2 regions of the Oikeobacillus pervagus genome follow, and region 2 is predicted to be linked to the other one. Evidence: riboswitches for the same ligand, from Rfam matches in the RefSeq annotation. Region 2 holds a riboswitch; the other holds the start of a gene.
The links. Region 2 has a riboswitch for S-adenosylmethionine ahead of metK (methionine adenosyltransferase). Riboswitches for the same ligand answer to the same signal wherever they lie in the genome.
Positions count from the first base shown of each region.

Region 1: linked by a shared signal. The riboswitch ahead of J2S13_RS11445 (methionine ABC transporter ATP-binding protein) and the one ahead of metK (methionine adenosyltransferase) in region 2 are both predicted to bind S-adenosylmethionine.

Region 1 is NZ_JAUSUC010000030.1:416-8,205, forward strand. Features, by position in the region: gene J2S13_RS11440 (glycerophosphodiester phosphodiesterase family protein) at 166-1,164, opposite strand; SAM riboswitch class I at 1,358-1,458, shown strand; gene J2S13_RS11445 (methionine ABC transporter ATP-binding protein) at 1,695-2,726, shown strand; gene J2S13_RS11450 (methionine ABC transporter permease) at 2,716-3,366, shown strand; gene J2S13_RS11455 (MetQ/NlpA family ABC transporter substrate-binding protein) at 3,384-4,214, shown strand; gene J2S13_RS11460 (M20 family metallopeptidase) at 4,245-5,441, shown strand; gene J2S13_RS11465 (iron-containing alcohol dehydrogenase) at 5,621-6,778, shown strand; gene J2S13_RS11470 (transposase) at 7,054-7,790, opposite strand, start outside.
Region 2 is NZ_JAUSUC010000026.1:32,892-40,681, forward strand. Features, by position in the region: gene J2S13_RS10815 (C39 family peptidase) at 1-826, shown strand, start outside; gene asnB (asparagine synthase (glutamine-hydrolyzing)) at 1,155-3,044, opposite strand; gene metK (methionine adenosyltransferase) at 3,276-4,475, opposite strand; SAM riboswitch class I at 4,704-4,908, opposite strand; gene pckA (phosphoenolpyruvate carboxykinase (ATP)) at 5,285-6,871, shown strand; gene J2S13_RS10835 (DUF2584 domain-containing protein) at 6,934-7,176, opposite strand; gene J2S13_RS10840 (alpha/beta hydrolase family protein) at 7,217-7,790, opposite strand, start outside.

The sequences.
Region 1 (7,790 bases), on a different contig from region 2:
TTATATATGAAGATTAAATATTTTTACGATGTCCATTGCAATGTATTCCTCTATTATATTGATCTTTTCCTAATAGAGTTGCCACTTTTCTTGCATCCTAAGAAAATATCAAAAGAGTTGATTTCCTCTATCATAAGAAATCAACTCTTTTTAAACTTAAATCTCTCATTGTTTTAATGGCTCTGATTTTTTTTCAATAATTGGAGCAATCACATCAATACGATTCGTCCAAATACCACCCGTGTAATTTTCGGGAAGTCGTTTTAAATCTTGTTTTTGATCAAAACCTTCCGACCATCCTCCGTCACCTGCGACTAGTATTACACGAGTATTTACGCTTTCCATACGATTCAAGAACTTATTAGGAAATCCCCATAATAATGGTGCGTATTTTTCTGGGATATGCAGTTGGGTGTTCTCACACGCGGATGGAATCATACCTGTCCACCCTATCCCTAGATAAGGAAGTAAACAACTCTTTAACGTGGCCATTGACATGACTCTAAGGTTGGGTAATTGTTTTTTCAATGTATGGATAGGTTGATCATCTCCGTAAACGGTTAACTGATTTAAACGTTTTTCAGGGAGTTTCGAAAGGTGTTTTGCCAGTTGAATGCCTTCTGTCGGTTCGGCACTCTTGATATGGATTAGGAATGACTCCTCTGGGAAATATTCTAATACCTCATCTAGGGAAGGCATCAGCCCCACTCCTTTCCCGCGAAAGGGATAAGTTTTTCCATGATCAGCTGTATATCCGTAGCCAACATCCAGTTTTTTTAGTTCTGCCATTGTATAGTCCTGAACCATTCCCTCTGCCTCTGTCCGGCAATCTAGAGTCCAGTCATGAAAGATAGCGAATTGCCCATCTTTCGTAGGCTTTATATCTAATTCTACAATGTCGGCACCTGCTTTAAAGGCGGCTTCCATCGAGGGAATCGTGTTCTCCAAAAAAGGATGTTCTGGTTTATAAATCCTTTTAGCCGTACATGTATCATTGGCAATTCCCTCCATTGGGAAGGTTTGTGCCATTCCTCTATGTGCCAATAATATAGGAGATTCATTCCTAGACTTAGTAAGGAAAGAACTATTATTTAGATACATGAACACAATTAAAATAAATAAAAATAAGAAAAACCTTTTAATATTTCGTTTGAACTTCTTCATAATTCCTCCAACCATTTTCATTACAAACTTAATTTAGCATACATTCTTTATCGTACCAACAGGCTTCGTTGTTTTAAAGTACACATATTCACCATTTTTTAGATAAATCCTACTCTTTTGAAAAATTCCATTGACTTTGTTTTTTGAATGTTGTAATGTATTCATCATACTATCAATTGAATACGGAAAATACTTCTTATCCAGAGAGGTTGAGGGACTGGCCCTATGACACCTCGGCAACGGACATTTTTTGTACCGTGCCAATTCCAGCAAGCTAGGCTTGAAAGATAAGAAGAGGATTAGTCTTATACATTTTACCCTCTTCTTTTTTCAAGAAGAGGGTTTTTTGTTGTTCTAATAAGTATCAACTCCCCTTCTAAACGCCAAGGTGATTTCTGTAAGTTAATTCATAGTTTTCACATCTGTTTAGTAAATCATCTATTTTAGATTACTTGAAAGGTTTTCTTCATTTGTCCAAAACAAAGAAAAAACGTGTGATGGCCCAACAGCATTGAAAGGAGAGAAGCAATATGATTGAGTTTCAAAATGTAAATAAGGTGTACAACAGTGGTGGAAATCAGGTGAAAGCATTAAATGGGATTAATTTAAAAATAAATGCCGGTGAAATTTTCGGAGTGATTGGGTTTAGTGGTGCTGGTAAAAGTTCCTTACTTCGATGTGTGAACTGGTTGGAGCAGCCAACATCAGGGAAAGTGTTGGTGGACGGTCATGATCTAACCGCTTTATCTGCGAAGGAAATCCGCGAAGTCAAACGAAATATCGGGATGGTGTTTCAACATTTTAATCTTTTAAATTCCAAAACCGTATTTGCGAATGTGGCCATGCCGCTCGTATTAGCTAAAGTTCCGAAAGAGAAAATAAAGAAGCGAGTATATGAACTTCTTGAATTTGTTGGGCTTTCAGATAAAGCCAATAGTTATCCGGACCAACTATCAGGTGGTCAGAAACAGCGGATTGGGATTGCTAGGGCACTTGCTACTCAGCCATCCATCCTGCTATGTGATGAAGCGACTTCAGCCCTTGATCCGCAGACGACTAGTTCCATTTTACAGCTTCTGAAAAAAATCAATCAGGAATACAACATTACGATTCTAATCATTACCCATGAGATGGCAGTCATTAAGGATATTTGCCATCGTGTCGCTGTCATGGAGAATGGAAAAATCATTGAGGAAGGGACAGTGTTTGACGTTTTTTCATCACCGAAAACAAAGACAGCTAGAAATTTTGTCAGCACCGTCATGAATGACCAAATTCCCGATTCCATTAAAGAAACCATCCAAAAAAATGCTGGAGCACAGAACATATTTCGAATTAATTTTGTTGGAAACTCAGCAGGTCGCCCATTATTATCAACCCTTTCCAAAAAATTCGATATCCATATCAATGTTCTTTTTGGAAATATCACGGAACTCCAAGGAACTTCATTTGGAAACTTAATTGTCGAATTTCAAGGATCGAATAATGAAATCAACCGAGCGTTAATGTATATCAACAATGAACAAATAACGATAAAGGAAGTGATCACACATGCTAGTTAATTCAGAGCAAATCACAGAAGCATTGATTGAAACCGTTCAAATGGTGTCCTTCTCACTTTTATTTTCGGCCGTTCTTGGGTTGCCACTCGGGGTCCTGCTCGTTGTAACCCGGAAAGGTCATTTACTAGAGAATTTGCTCGTTTTCAATGTACTAAGTGGAATTATCAATATTTTCCGTTCCATCCCCTTTATCATTTTAATGGTCGCGATTATTCCGATCACTAGATTTCTTGTGGGGACATCGATTGGGACGACTGCTACAATCGTGCCGCTAGTGTTTTATGCTGGGCCGTATATTGCTAGATTAATAGAAAATTCTCTACTTGAAGTGGATCCAGGTGTAATTGAAGCAGCGGAAGCAATGGGAGCAACGCCTGGACAAATCATAGTTCGATTCCTAATTCCAGAAGCTCTTGGCTCTCTTGTCCTAGCTTTTACGATTGCAACCATTGGTTTAGTCGGTGCATCTGCTATGGCCGGAGCAATCGGCGGGGGCGGACTTGGTGACCTTGCTATTACATATGGATATCAACGCTTTGATACGGTGACCATGTTGGTGACAGTGGGAATTTTAATCGTGATGGTACAAGGTTTACAGTCCTTTGGAAACATCCTTGCAAGAAAAATTAGAAGACGATAAGTAGGAGGAAAAAGAAAATGAAGAAATTATTACTTTCCATTGCAATTTTAACATTAGCCATCTTTAGTGTAGGTTGTTCCAATGAAAAGAGCGGTAGCGAGAAAAAAGTAGAAGTTAAAGTAGGTGTAAGCGGGACGGATAACCGTGTTTGGGACTATGTTGCTAAAAAGGCAGAAAAAGAAGGGATTAAAGTTGAAATCGTTCGTTTCTCGGACTATGTTCAACCGAATATCGCTCTAGCTGAAGGGGAACTGGATGCCAACGCCTTCCAAACCGCTTCGTATTTCGACAGTTTTATCGCGGAACATAAATTGAAATTAGCTCCTATTGCTACAACGGTTCTGGCTCCAATGGGGATTTACTCAGAAAAATACAAAAAGGTAAAAGACATTCCTGATGGCAGTAAAATTGCAGTGCCAAACGATGTATCCAATATGGGAAGAGCTCTTCTTTTACTACAAGAATCAGGCCTTATTAAACTAAAGGAAGGCTTCGATGGGACTGGATCATTAGAGGATATCGTTGAAAACCCAAAAAACTTGAAAATTATTGAAGTAGTCGCAGCTCAAACTCCACGTGTTCTCCCTGATGTGGCTGCTTCGATTATCAATAATGGAATCGCTGTAGATGCAGGTTTTAACCCAACGAAGGATTCTATTTTCCATGAGAGTGAAACTGCTACTCCTTATGTCAATATTATCGCAACGAGAGAAGAAGACAAAAACAATAAAACGTTAAAAAGACTGGCAGAGCTATATCAAGAAGATGATGTAGCGGAATTGATTGAGAAGGAATACAAAGGAAGTCAAATTCCAACCTTTATTCCATTAAGTAAAATTGGCTGGTAAGCACATGATCCATTAGAGGAGGGAAACATGATGTCATCAATCGTAGAAGTGATTAGTTCGTTAAAAGAAACAATTATTAAAAATGTGGAAGGTAATAAAGAACTTTTTCTTTCCACAAGTCATCAAATACACGAAAACCCTGAAATTGGGAATGAGGAATTTTTCGCATCTGGTCTATTAATAGATCTTCTTGAAAAAGAAGGTTTCACAGTCGAAAAGGCAGTGGCAGGTCATGAAACAGCTTTCCTTGCTCGCAAAAAATCAGCGAAAAAAGGACCATCCATCGCTTTTCTGGCGGAATATGATGCTCTTCCTGGACTTGGGCATGCGTGCGGACATAATATCATTGGGACGACAAGTGTAGCAGCTGCGATTGCCTTAAGTAAGACATTAGATAAAACGGGTGGAGAAGTTGTCGTATTAGGCACCCCTGCTGAAGAAGGCGGGCCGAACGGAAGTGCTAAAGGAAGCTTCGTTCGACACGGATTGCTCAAGGGAATTGATGCGGCGATGATGATCCATCCATCTAATCAGACAAGATTAAGTGGTACATCCCTTGCTGTTGACCCGCTTGATTTTGAGTTTATTGGAAAATCCGCTCATGCAGCAGCTGCCCCTCATGAAGGAATCAATGCATTGGATGCGGTGATTCAACTTTTCAACGGAATAAATGCTTTAAGACAACAGCTGAAAAAAGATGTGAGCATTCACGGAATTATTACACATGGCGGTGATGCTCCAAATATTATTCCAGAGTATGCAAAAGCTCGATTTTACATACGTGCCGATACAAGAGAACATTTAAATGAAGTGACAAAGAAAGTGAAAGCTGTAGCAGAAGGAGCGGCACTAGCAACTGGTGCAAAGCTGAATATTATCGCTTTCCAAAATCCAGTAGATAATCTTTTAGTGAATGAAAAATTTAATGAAGTGTTTCATCATGTCATTGAAGAACTAGGAGAAACCATTGCGACAGGCGCTTGGGGTGGAATTGGTTCAACAGATGCCGGGAATATTAGTCAAGTAGTCCCAACCATTCACCCCTATATAAAAATTGGCCCCGATGATCTCATTGCTCATACCATCCCTTTCAGAGAAGCAGCCGCATCCAAAAAAGGCGATGAAGCACTCATAAAAGGAGCCAAAGCACTAGCCCTAACCGGACTCCAACTACTCACCAATACAAAATTACTGACCACCATAAAAGAAGAATTTCAAGGAAGGTAAAAAAAACCAGGTGCCAGGCACCATCCAGTTTCTGGATGGTGCCTGGCACCTGGCATTTTCCTGGATATTCTATTCAGAATAACATATACTATTGGAGGTGAAATTTTCACTTGCAAATAGGGGGACAGAATTCTTTGGAGGAATTCAAATCAAATTAATCCGTTTGGGAGGAAATTACTATGACAAACACTCAAAGCTCATTTCATATGCCCTCTGTCAACTTATTTGGTTCAGGATCTGTAAACGAGGTTGGAACTAGATTAGCTGGCCTTGGTGTAAAAAAACCTTTATTAGTAACAGATGCTGGTTTGCATCAATTAGGACTATCTGAGCAAATTGCTGGCATTATTCGTGAAGCTGGCTTAGATATTGCTATTTTTCCAAAAGCAGAACCAAATCCAACTGATCAAAACGTATTAGAAGGACTTGAAGCTTTTCATAATGAAAACTGCGATAGTGTAGTAACTCTTGGGGGAGGAAGTTCACATGACGCAGGTAAAGGAATTGCACTAGTAGCCGCTAATGGTGGAAAAATAGAAGATTATGAAGGAATCGATGTTTCTGAAAAACCAATGGTACCACTTGTGGCAATTAACACAACAGCTGGTACAGGTAGTGAATTAACAAAATTCACGATCATTACCAATGTTCAACGAAAAGTAAAAATGGCGATTGTTGATAAACATGTAACACCGACTCTTTCCATTAACGATCCTGATTTAATGGCTGGAATGCCTCCAGGTCTAACAGCTGCAACAGGATTAGATGCTTTAACACATGCAGTTGAAGCATATGTTTCTACTGCTGCTACGCCAATTACAGATGCATTAGCGATCCATGCAATTAAACTAATTCCTGTATACTTACCACGCGCAGTAGCAAATGGTAAAGATATGGAAGCGCGTGAACAAATGGCCTATGCTCAAACATTAGCAGGTATGGCTTTTAATAATGCTTCTTTAGGTTATGTACATGCAATTGCACACCAATTTGGCGGATTCTATAACTTCCCTCATGGTGTATGTAATGCGATCCTACTTCCACATGTATGCCGATTCAACTTGATTGCAAGAGTAGAACGTTATGCAGACATCGCTTATTACCTTGGTGAAAATGTCGAAGGTTTAAGTAATCGCGAAGCAGCTGAAAAAGGAATTCAAGCAATTGAACGCCTAGCTCGCGACTTAAACATCCCATCAGGCTTCAAAGAATTAGGAGCCAAAGAAGAAGACATTGAAACATTAGCGAAAAACGCTATGAAAGACGCAACAGCCCTAACAAACCCACGCAAACCTAAATTAGAAGAAGTCATGGAAATCATTAGAGGCGCAATGTAACCATTCTTTAAGAGACGGAGGGACAGGTTCCTTGTCCCCTTCCCCTATATACAGAAAAAGGGCCCCGATAAGGTATTTACAGCTTATCGGGGCTTCTTTTTGTGGAGTACAGGGGTGCAGGGGGTCAGGTTCCTTGTCCCATTTCTTGTTTAATACCAATTACTCCACGAAGAGGTCTATCCTTGCCCCCATTCTTAACGGGCACGTTGATCTCCCCTTTCGCCGCTCGCATGGCAATGGGGGCGAGTCAAGTGGGACAAGGAACCTGTCCCCTATTAACGAGCACGATGAATGACACTCTTTGATATTCCCGTTATTCTTGATAATTGTCTAATTGTTACACCTTTCAGCTTTTTTAGTTTGACTAATACAGCATCCCTTTTGTCCTTTTCCATTTGCTGCAATTCACTATTATTTGTAATTCCCCATTTACACAAATACTCTTTTACTTCATGATCGGTCATTCTCACTTTTACACGATCATCTAAACATTGGTCATGATTCTGCTGTTGCATATATGTCATGAACATTTGAATCGCTTTGTTTCTTTCTGAGGAAAATAAATCTAGTGCAAAATCGATATCCACTATATCCGCGTTGAACAGATACTCATTTATACTTGTCCATTTACTTTCCAATACGGTTTTGGCCAAGCCTGCTTTCATGGGGTTTTGGTGGATATATCTAAGAACCGTTAGGAAATACGTTTGATCTTCCACATTTTCACTCTTGAATCGTCCTTGAAATAAATGGCCATATCTCTCATATTTCGAATTGTACCAATAGACATAGCTTGAACTAATTCTTTTAATGGCTATTGAAATGGATTCGTCTGTCTCCTTCAATAATAAATGGACATGGTTATTCATCAAACAATAGCTGTAAATTTGATAATTACAGATGGCTTTGTATTTTTTTAATGTTTCCAAAAACCTCCTTTTATCTTCATCCTCTTCAAAGATTGTCTGTTTATTAATTCCTCTCAACATAATATGATAGATTCCACTTCTAC
Region 2 (7,790 bases):
ACTTAAATTTATATTACTTCTTATTTTGATCATGCTGATCGTATTCGTCATTCTCATTTGGAAAAGATTTAACGGAAAGTTGGCTATATCATCTTTTATTATGATAATCTTGATTCTTTTCGGAATGTTTCTCAGTTTAGATGAAAATAATCAAGAACGATTTTTATATGCCATTGATGAGCCCCTGTTCAAACACTATTATTCAGTTATTAAAATGAAAGACAGTACTTTAATTGATGCACCCCTTGTTGCACAATTACCGGAATTACCTCGGGGATGTGAAGTCACAAGTCTAGCGATGCTACTTCAAAGTGCCGGTGTATCAACAGATAAAATGACACTGGCATCAGAAATTAAACGAAACCCTGCTACATACAAAAAAGAGAATGGAAAGATTTATTTTGGCAATCCAGCTAATGGTTTCGTAGGGAATATGTATACATTTGAAGAACCTGGTTTAGGGGTCTTTCATGAACCTATAGCCGAATTGGCTAAAAAATATTTACCTGATCATAAAGTGCTTGATTTATCAGGAGGAGACTTCGAGGATATTAAAATCCAGCTATCCGACGGACGACCAGTTTGGGTCATCATTAATACAGCTTATGATGAATTACCCGATCACTATTTCCAAACATGGCATACAGAAGATGGAGAGATCCGGATTACGTATAAAGAGCACTCCGTATTAATAACGGGATATGATGAAGAATATATATACTTCAATGACCCCCTTACAAATACAAAAAACAAAAAACAACCAATCCAAACTTTCGAAAAATCTTGGATTCAAATGGGAAGACAAGCCATCACCTATCTTCCATAAAAATCAAAATCAAAAGCGGAAGCGCCTGTTCATCGGCGTACGGATTTCGTAGTCTTTGACTGAGATAAAGGAAACACAGCGAGGTATTTTCGAGCTGATGTTGACTTATCGTAGGGAAAAGACGGAGAAATTCGCTAGACGATAGGCGCTGGAGCTGGACGATCAAAAGCGGAAGCGCCTGTTCATCGGCGTACGAATTTCGTAGGTTTCGACTGAAATAAAGGGAACGAGGCAAGGTAGTTCAAAAGCTAATGATATCCATATCCCCAACAATAAAAAAGAGGAAAGGCGCCTAAGTTACTTAGGACAGCCTCATCCTCTTCTTTTTTTATCCCACTTGATATTCTGGTTTTTTCTTTCCAAAATCATATTTTTCCTCAACATAGACATCATGCCAAATCATAAAGACAAGGATCGTCCAAATCTTTCTACTATTATCCATTTTCCCTTGAACATGATCTTCTAATAAATTCAAAATATAATCTTGGTGGAAATATTCATTCGCACCACTATTTTTAATTAGATCCAATGCCCAATCATACATTTCGTCTTTTAACCAATGACGGATTGGAACTGGGAATCCTAATTTTTTGCGATCAAGTACATGATCAGGAACGATACCTTTAGCTGCTCTTCTTAAAATGTACTTAGTTGTTCCATGAGCTGTTTTTAATTGGGTTGGAATGTTAGAAGCAACTTTAAATACTTCTTTATCTAAGAATGGAACACGAAGCTCTAAAGAATGAGCCATCGTCATCTTATCCGCTTTTAATAAAATATCACCACGAAGCCATGTGTGAATATCAATATATTGCATCCGATCAACAGGATCATAATCTTTTGTTTCCATATAAAATGGCTTTGTCAATTTTTGATAATCAAGGCCTTCGGAATAATGGCGGAGAAGACTTCTTTTCTCTTGTTCCGTGAACATTTTGGCATTTCCAATATAACGCTCTTCCATTGGAGTTACTCCGCGTTCAATAAAGCTCTTTCCTTTCATTCCTTCAGGCATCATTTTCGCTATGAGACGGAGAAATGATTTCAAGATCATAGGAATTTTATTAAAAACTTGCAAGGATTGTGGTTCTCGATAAATATTATATCCGCCAAATAGTTCATCAGCCCCTTCACCTGATAAAACAACGGTCACATGTTTTCTAGCTTCACGGGCAACGAAATATAATGGAACACATGCTGGATCTGCTAATGGATCATCTAAATGCCACATGATTTTCGGAAGTTCTTTCATATATTCTTCTGGTGTAATGACATAGCTAATGTTCTCAACACCTAGCTTGTCAGCTGTCTCTTTCGCAACATCAATTTCACTAAATCCATCTCGTTGGAAACCAACAGAAAATGTTTTAATATTCGGATGGAAGTTTTTAGCGATAGAAGCAATGATGGAGGAATCAATTCCACCAGATAGGAAAGATCCAACTGGCACATCACTTCTCATATGAACATTGACAGAATCAAGTAGCACATCTTGAATTTCTTTAATATATTGATCTTCTGATTTTAAAATAGGACGGAAAGATGCTTTCCAATAGCTGCGAATCTTCATCTTTTCTCCTAGTTTTTTCGTAAAACAATGACCAGGTTCCAACTTCTTAATGTTCGCTGTTAAGGTATAAGGCTCAGGGACATATTGATACGTTAAATAATGTTGCAAGGCATCATGATCAAATTCTTTTTTTTCTAAAGATAGTAAAATACTTTTCTTTTCCGATGCAAAAAACGTTCGATCTTCCTCTTCTAAATAGAAAAATGGTTTAATGCCAAAAGCATCCCTTGCACCAAATAAAACTTTCTCCTGCTTATCCCAAATAACAAAAGCAAACATTCCACGCAGCTTATCAACCACTTCTTCCCCTATTTGACTATATAAGGCGATAATCACCTCTGTGTCTGAAGAGGTTTGGAATGCATAGCCAGACTGGATAAGACCTTCGCGTAATTCTACGTGATTATAAATCTCTCCGTTAAAAATAATCCAATATCGCTCATTCTCATAAGATAATGGTTGATGACCGTTTTCGATGTCAATAATACTTAAGCGACGGAAACCGAATTGTATAAATTCATCAGAAAAAAAACCTTCATCATCAGGACCACGATGTTCAATGAGATCATTCATTTGTTTAAATTGTTGTTGATCACATACGATCTCTTTTGCAGAAACATTTCTTACACAACCAATAAAGCCACACATAGAAAATCCTCTTCTCTATTTGATTTAAAAATAAAGTTCAAGTCCTAACCTATAATGTAAACTATCTTTCTATAAACTTCTACCATTTTATAGTGAACATAAAAAAATTGTAACAAATTAGATTGATTTGTTAATAGTTATTCTAGCTCATTTTCAAAAAGTTACCCATAGTTCTAAATTTTATAACAATAATAAAGGAGTCACATTGTAAATGTAACTCCCCCTATCATATTATTTCAAAGCTTGTTCTTTCAATACTTCTGCTTTATCTGTTCGTTCCCAAGGAAGATCAATATCCGTACGTCCAAAATGACCGTATGCCGCCGTGTTCTTATAAATCGGTCGGCGCAGATCTAGCATTTTGATAATCCCCGCTGGACGAAGGTCGAAATGATCCCGAACAACTTTCACTAATACATCTTCTGAAACTTTCCCAGTACCAAATGTATCAACAGAGATAGATACTGGCTGAGCAACTCCAATCGCATAAGCAAATTGAACTTCACATTTATCAGCTAAGCCCGCTGCAACAATATTCTTTGCTACATAACGCGCTGCATACGCCGCAGAACGATCCACTTTTGTAGGATCTTTCCCAGAGAAAGCTCCTCCACCATGGCGAGCATAGCCACCATACGTATCCACAATGATTTTTCGACCTGTAAGACCTGCATCCCCTTGTGGTCCCCCAATGACAAAACGACCTGTAGGATTAATAAAGAATTTCGTTTTTTCATCAATTAGTTCTTTTGGAACAACAGGATTAATAACATGCTCACGAATATCTTTTTGAATTTGTTCTAATGTAATTTCTGGATGATGCTGTGTAGAAAGAACAATCGTATCCACGCGAACAGGTTGATTTTTTTCATCATATTCAACCGTTACTTGTGTTTTCCCATCAGGTCGTAAATATGGAAGAACTTCCTCTTTTCGAACCTCTGTCAGACGACGTGCTAGTTTATGAGCTAATGAGATCGGTAACGGCATTAATTCCTTCGTTTCATTACATGCAAAACCGAACATTAACCCTTGGTCACCTGCACCAATCGCTTCAATCTCATCATCACTCATTTGACCTTCACGTGATTCTAAAGCTTCGTTTACTCCAAACGCAATATCTGGAGATTGTTCATCAATCGAAGTGAGTACCCCGCAAGTTTCAGCGTCGAAACCGTATTTTGCTCGTGTATAACCAATATCCCGAATCGTATCACGAACAATTTTCGTAATATCCACATATGAAGATGTTGTAATTTCTCCTGAAACTAGTACAAGCCCTGTTGTCACAGAAGTTTCAGCGGCTACACGTGCATTTGGATCTTCCGCTAAAATAGCGTCTAAAATAGCATCTGAAATTTGATCGCAAATTTTATCAGGATGCCCTTCTGTAACCGATTCAGAAGTAAAAAGGCGACGATTAACTGTCATAAAGATTCCTCCCCTAAAATTTTTCCCTTCCTTTATAGTGTCGTAATGGAAAGGTGAACCGAATCAATACTTTATACAAACATCATGCTCACGGTACTCGTTCCCTACGTAGTAGTATGTTATAAACATTGGTAAAATATCACTACCAACGACCAAGGCCATAATAAAAATAAAAACCTTTCCTATAATATTGAGGGAAAGGTTGCATTGTAACACTTTAGCCTTTCACTCTTATCGTTCAAGGGAATCCCTTGCTTCAGGTTAGCACCTTTTCTCTCAAAACTGGGCGTGAAAATAACCAACTCGTTTCGCAGCCAATTTCACAAAAGAAGTATGGACGAGAGAATAATAAATCTATACATACGCTCGGTTTTTGCAAGAGCAGGTTGCTGGGTTTCATTGGGCCTGTCCCTCCACCAACTCGGGATAAGAGTATCCGTTCAAGGTACAATGTTAACGTACGTCTATAATTCATGTCAACCTGTTTTTCATCACATGAACAATTGCACCAATGTAATCCCTCAAAGAAAAAACACAAAGCAGATTCCTGATCTAAATCCAACAAAAGAATCTGACTAGACCTAAAATAGGGTCTTTTTAAAATAACAACTTGCTCCACCATGTTTTTACCTTATTATATTAGTGAAAGATATTCTCCGACAAATAATGAGCATTTTCTAAGAAAATGTGACAAAATAAAAAACAAAAGAAAAATTTTTTAAATAGTATAGACTATTCCTTCGAATGTGTTATACTATTTCTAGAACAAATAAGCGTATAAAAATCAGACAAAGGAAGGTTATAAATCTATGAACTCTGTAAGCGTTTCAAGCGAAATTTTGGAATTATTAAACGGTGCAAACGTCATGATGCAACCATCAGTTCCTCAATTAGTTGAAAAGGTATTAAACCGTAAAGAAGGAATCTTATCAGAAGCTGGAGCTGTTTGCGCTGAGACTGGTAAATATACAGGTCGTTCACCTAAAGATAAATTTATCGTAGAAGAGCCTTCTACTAAAGATAAAATTGACTGGGGTTCAGTTAACCGACCTATTTCCAAAGATGCGTTTGATCATTTATATAATAAAGTAGTGGATTACTTAAAACAAAAAGACGAACTTTTCGTTTTCAAAGGGTACGCTGGAGCTGACAAAAAACATCGCCTACCTATTCAAGTAGTTAATGAATATGCTTGGCAGAACCTTTTTGCTCATCAATTATTCATTCGTCCAACGGAAGAAGAGTTAGAAAGTCATCAAGCAGAATTCACTATACTATCTGCTCCAGATTTTAAAGCAGATCCTGAAGTGGATGGAACCAACTCTGAAACATTCATCATCGTATCATTCGAACGCCGTATCGTATTAATTGGTGGAACCGAATACGCTGGGGAAATTAAAAAATCAATCTTCTCCATTATGAACTATTTATTACCTGAATCAGATATTTTATCTATGCACTGTTCTGCCAATGTTGGCTTTGAAGGGGATGTCGCATTATTCTTCGGACTTTCTGGAACAGGAAAAACAACATTATCTGCAGATCCTCATCGCCGACTTATTGGAGATGACGAGCATGGATGGTCACCGAACGGGGTCTTCAATATTGAAGGTGGTTGCTATGCGAAATGTATCGGTTTATCTCGTGAAAAAGAACCACAAATTTACGATGCAATTCGCTTTGGCTCAGTATTAGAAAATGTTGTTCTTGATCCAGATAGCCGCATTCCGAACTATGATGACAATACTTTAACTGAAAATACACGTGTTGCTTACCCAATTCAAAATATTGACAACATTGTAACACCAAGTATAGCAGGTCATCCAAATACAATTATTTTCTTAACAGCTGATGCTTTTGGAGTATTACCTCCAATCAGTAAATTAACAAAAGAACAAGCAATGTATCATTTCTTAAGCGGATATACATCTAAATTAGCTGGTACAGAACGTGGAGTTACTTCACCAGAAGCTACATTCTCAACATGTTTTGGCTCACCATTCTTACCACTTCCAGCTACACGTTATGCGGAAATGTTAGGGAAGAAAATTGACGAACATAATGTTCAAGTCTACCTAGTGAACACAGGTTGGACAGGTGGCGAATATGGTGTAGGTAATCGTATAAAATTAGCCTATACTCGTTCTATGGTTCAATCTGCTTTACTTGGTGAACTTGAAAGCACAGAAACCATTAAAGATGAAATCTTCGGATTAGAAATTCCTTTACATGTGCCTGGTGTACCTGATGAAGTATTACAGCCAGTGAAAACATGGGAAGATGATAAAGCTTACGAACAAAAAGCAAAAGAACTTGCTGCGAAATTTAATGAAAACTTCAAAAAGTTTAACAATGTAGCGGTTGAAATTGAAAAACTTGGCGGACCAATTTCGTAAGTTACGACTGAGAAAAAAGAAACACAGTAAATTAAAAAAGCGAGACACAATGTCTCGCTTTTTTAATTTGTCGTATTAAGGGAGATTAAATGATAAGTAATTACCGTTTTTTCATTCGACCACTGTAACTGATCGATAATCGCTGTCCCACTCGCTTCTACATCCTTAAATTTATGAACGTGAATGGGGATATGTAATGGATAAACACGGTATCCAGTTTTCGTTAATTCAAAAACATTTTCTTCTTTTCTTATTTCTTCCCCTTTTGTCACAATCATTGTATTAAATTCCAAAGGCATTCCCATGATCATCCCCTGCCCTTTCTCTATTGATCTCCCATCTATCCTAACATGATTCACCTTGACTTTTCATCCATTGACATAAATTTGTAACCACTTGTCTATTTACAACTGGTGGAAAATAATGTGTGTAATCCTCGAAATACCATGTTGTCACTTCTTTTCCAAGTTGGTGCAGTCCTTTTTCTAATCGGAAAGAATGTTCAGCTGACACATTTTCATCTTTTAGTCCGTGAATAATAAGAACAGGACAGGTTATTTTCCCCAATTCAAATAAAGGTGTTCTTCCGTCATATTTTGATTTGCACTTATTCGGGCTCCCCCCTATTACCCTTTTCATCATTCTTCTTAAATCCATTCTTTCCATATAGGTTAAAGTCATATCCGTCACTCCCCCCCAAGAAACGACAGAAGCTACACCCTCCATATAGATTGCTGTAAAAAGGGCCATCACCCCACCTCGAGAAAATCCAAATACATGAATTTGACTTTTTAAAACATTAGGTTGTTCTTTTAACCATCGATAGGCTGAGAAAGCATCTTCCCGATCTCGCCCAGCAAAATCTTCATCCCCTTCTCCTCCCCGATTTCCACGGTAAAAAGGAGCAAAAACAACAAAC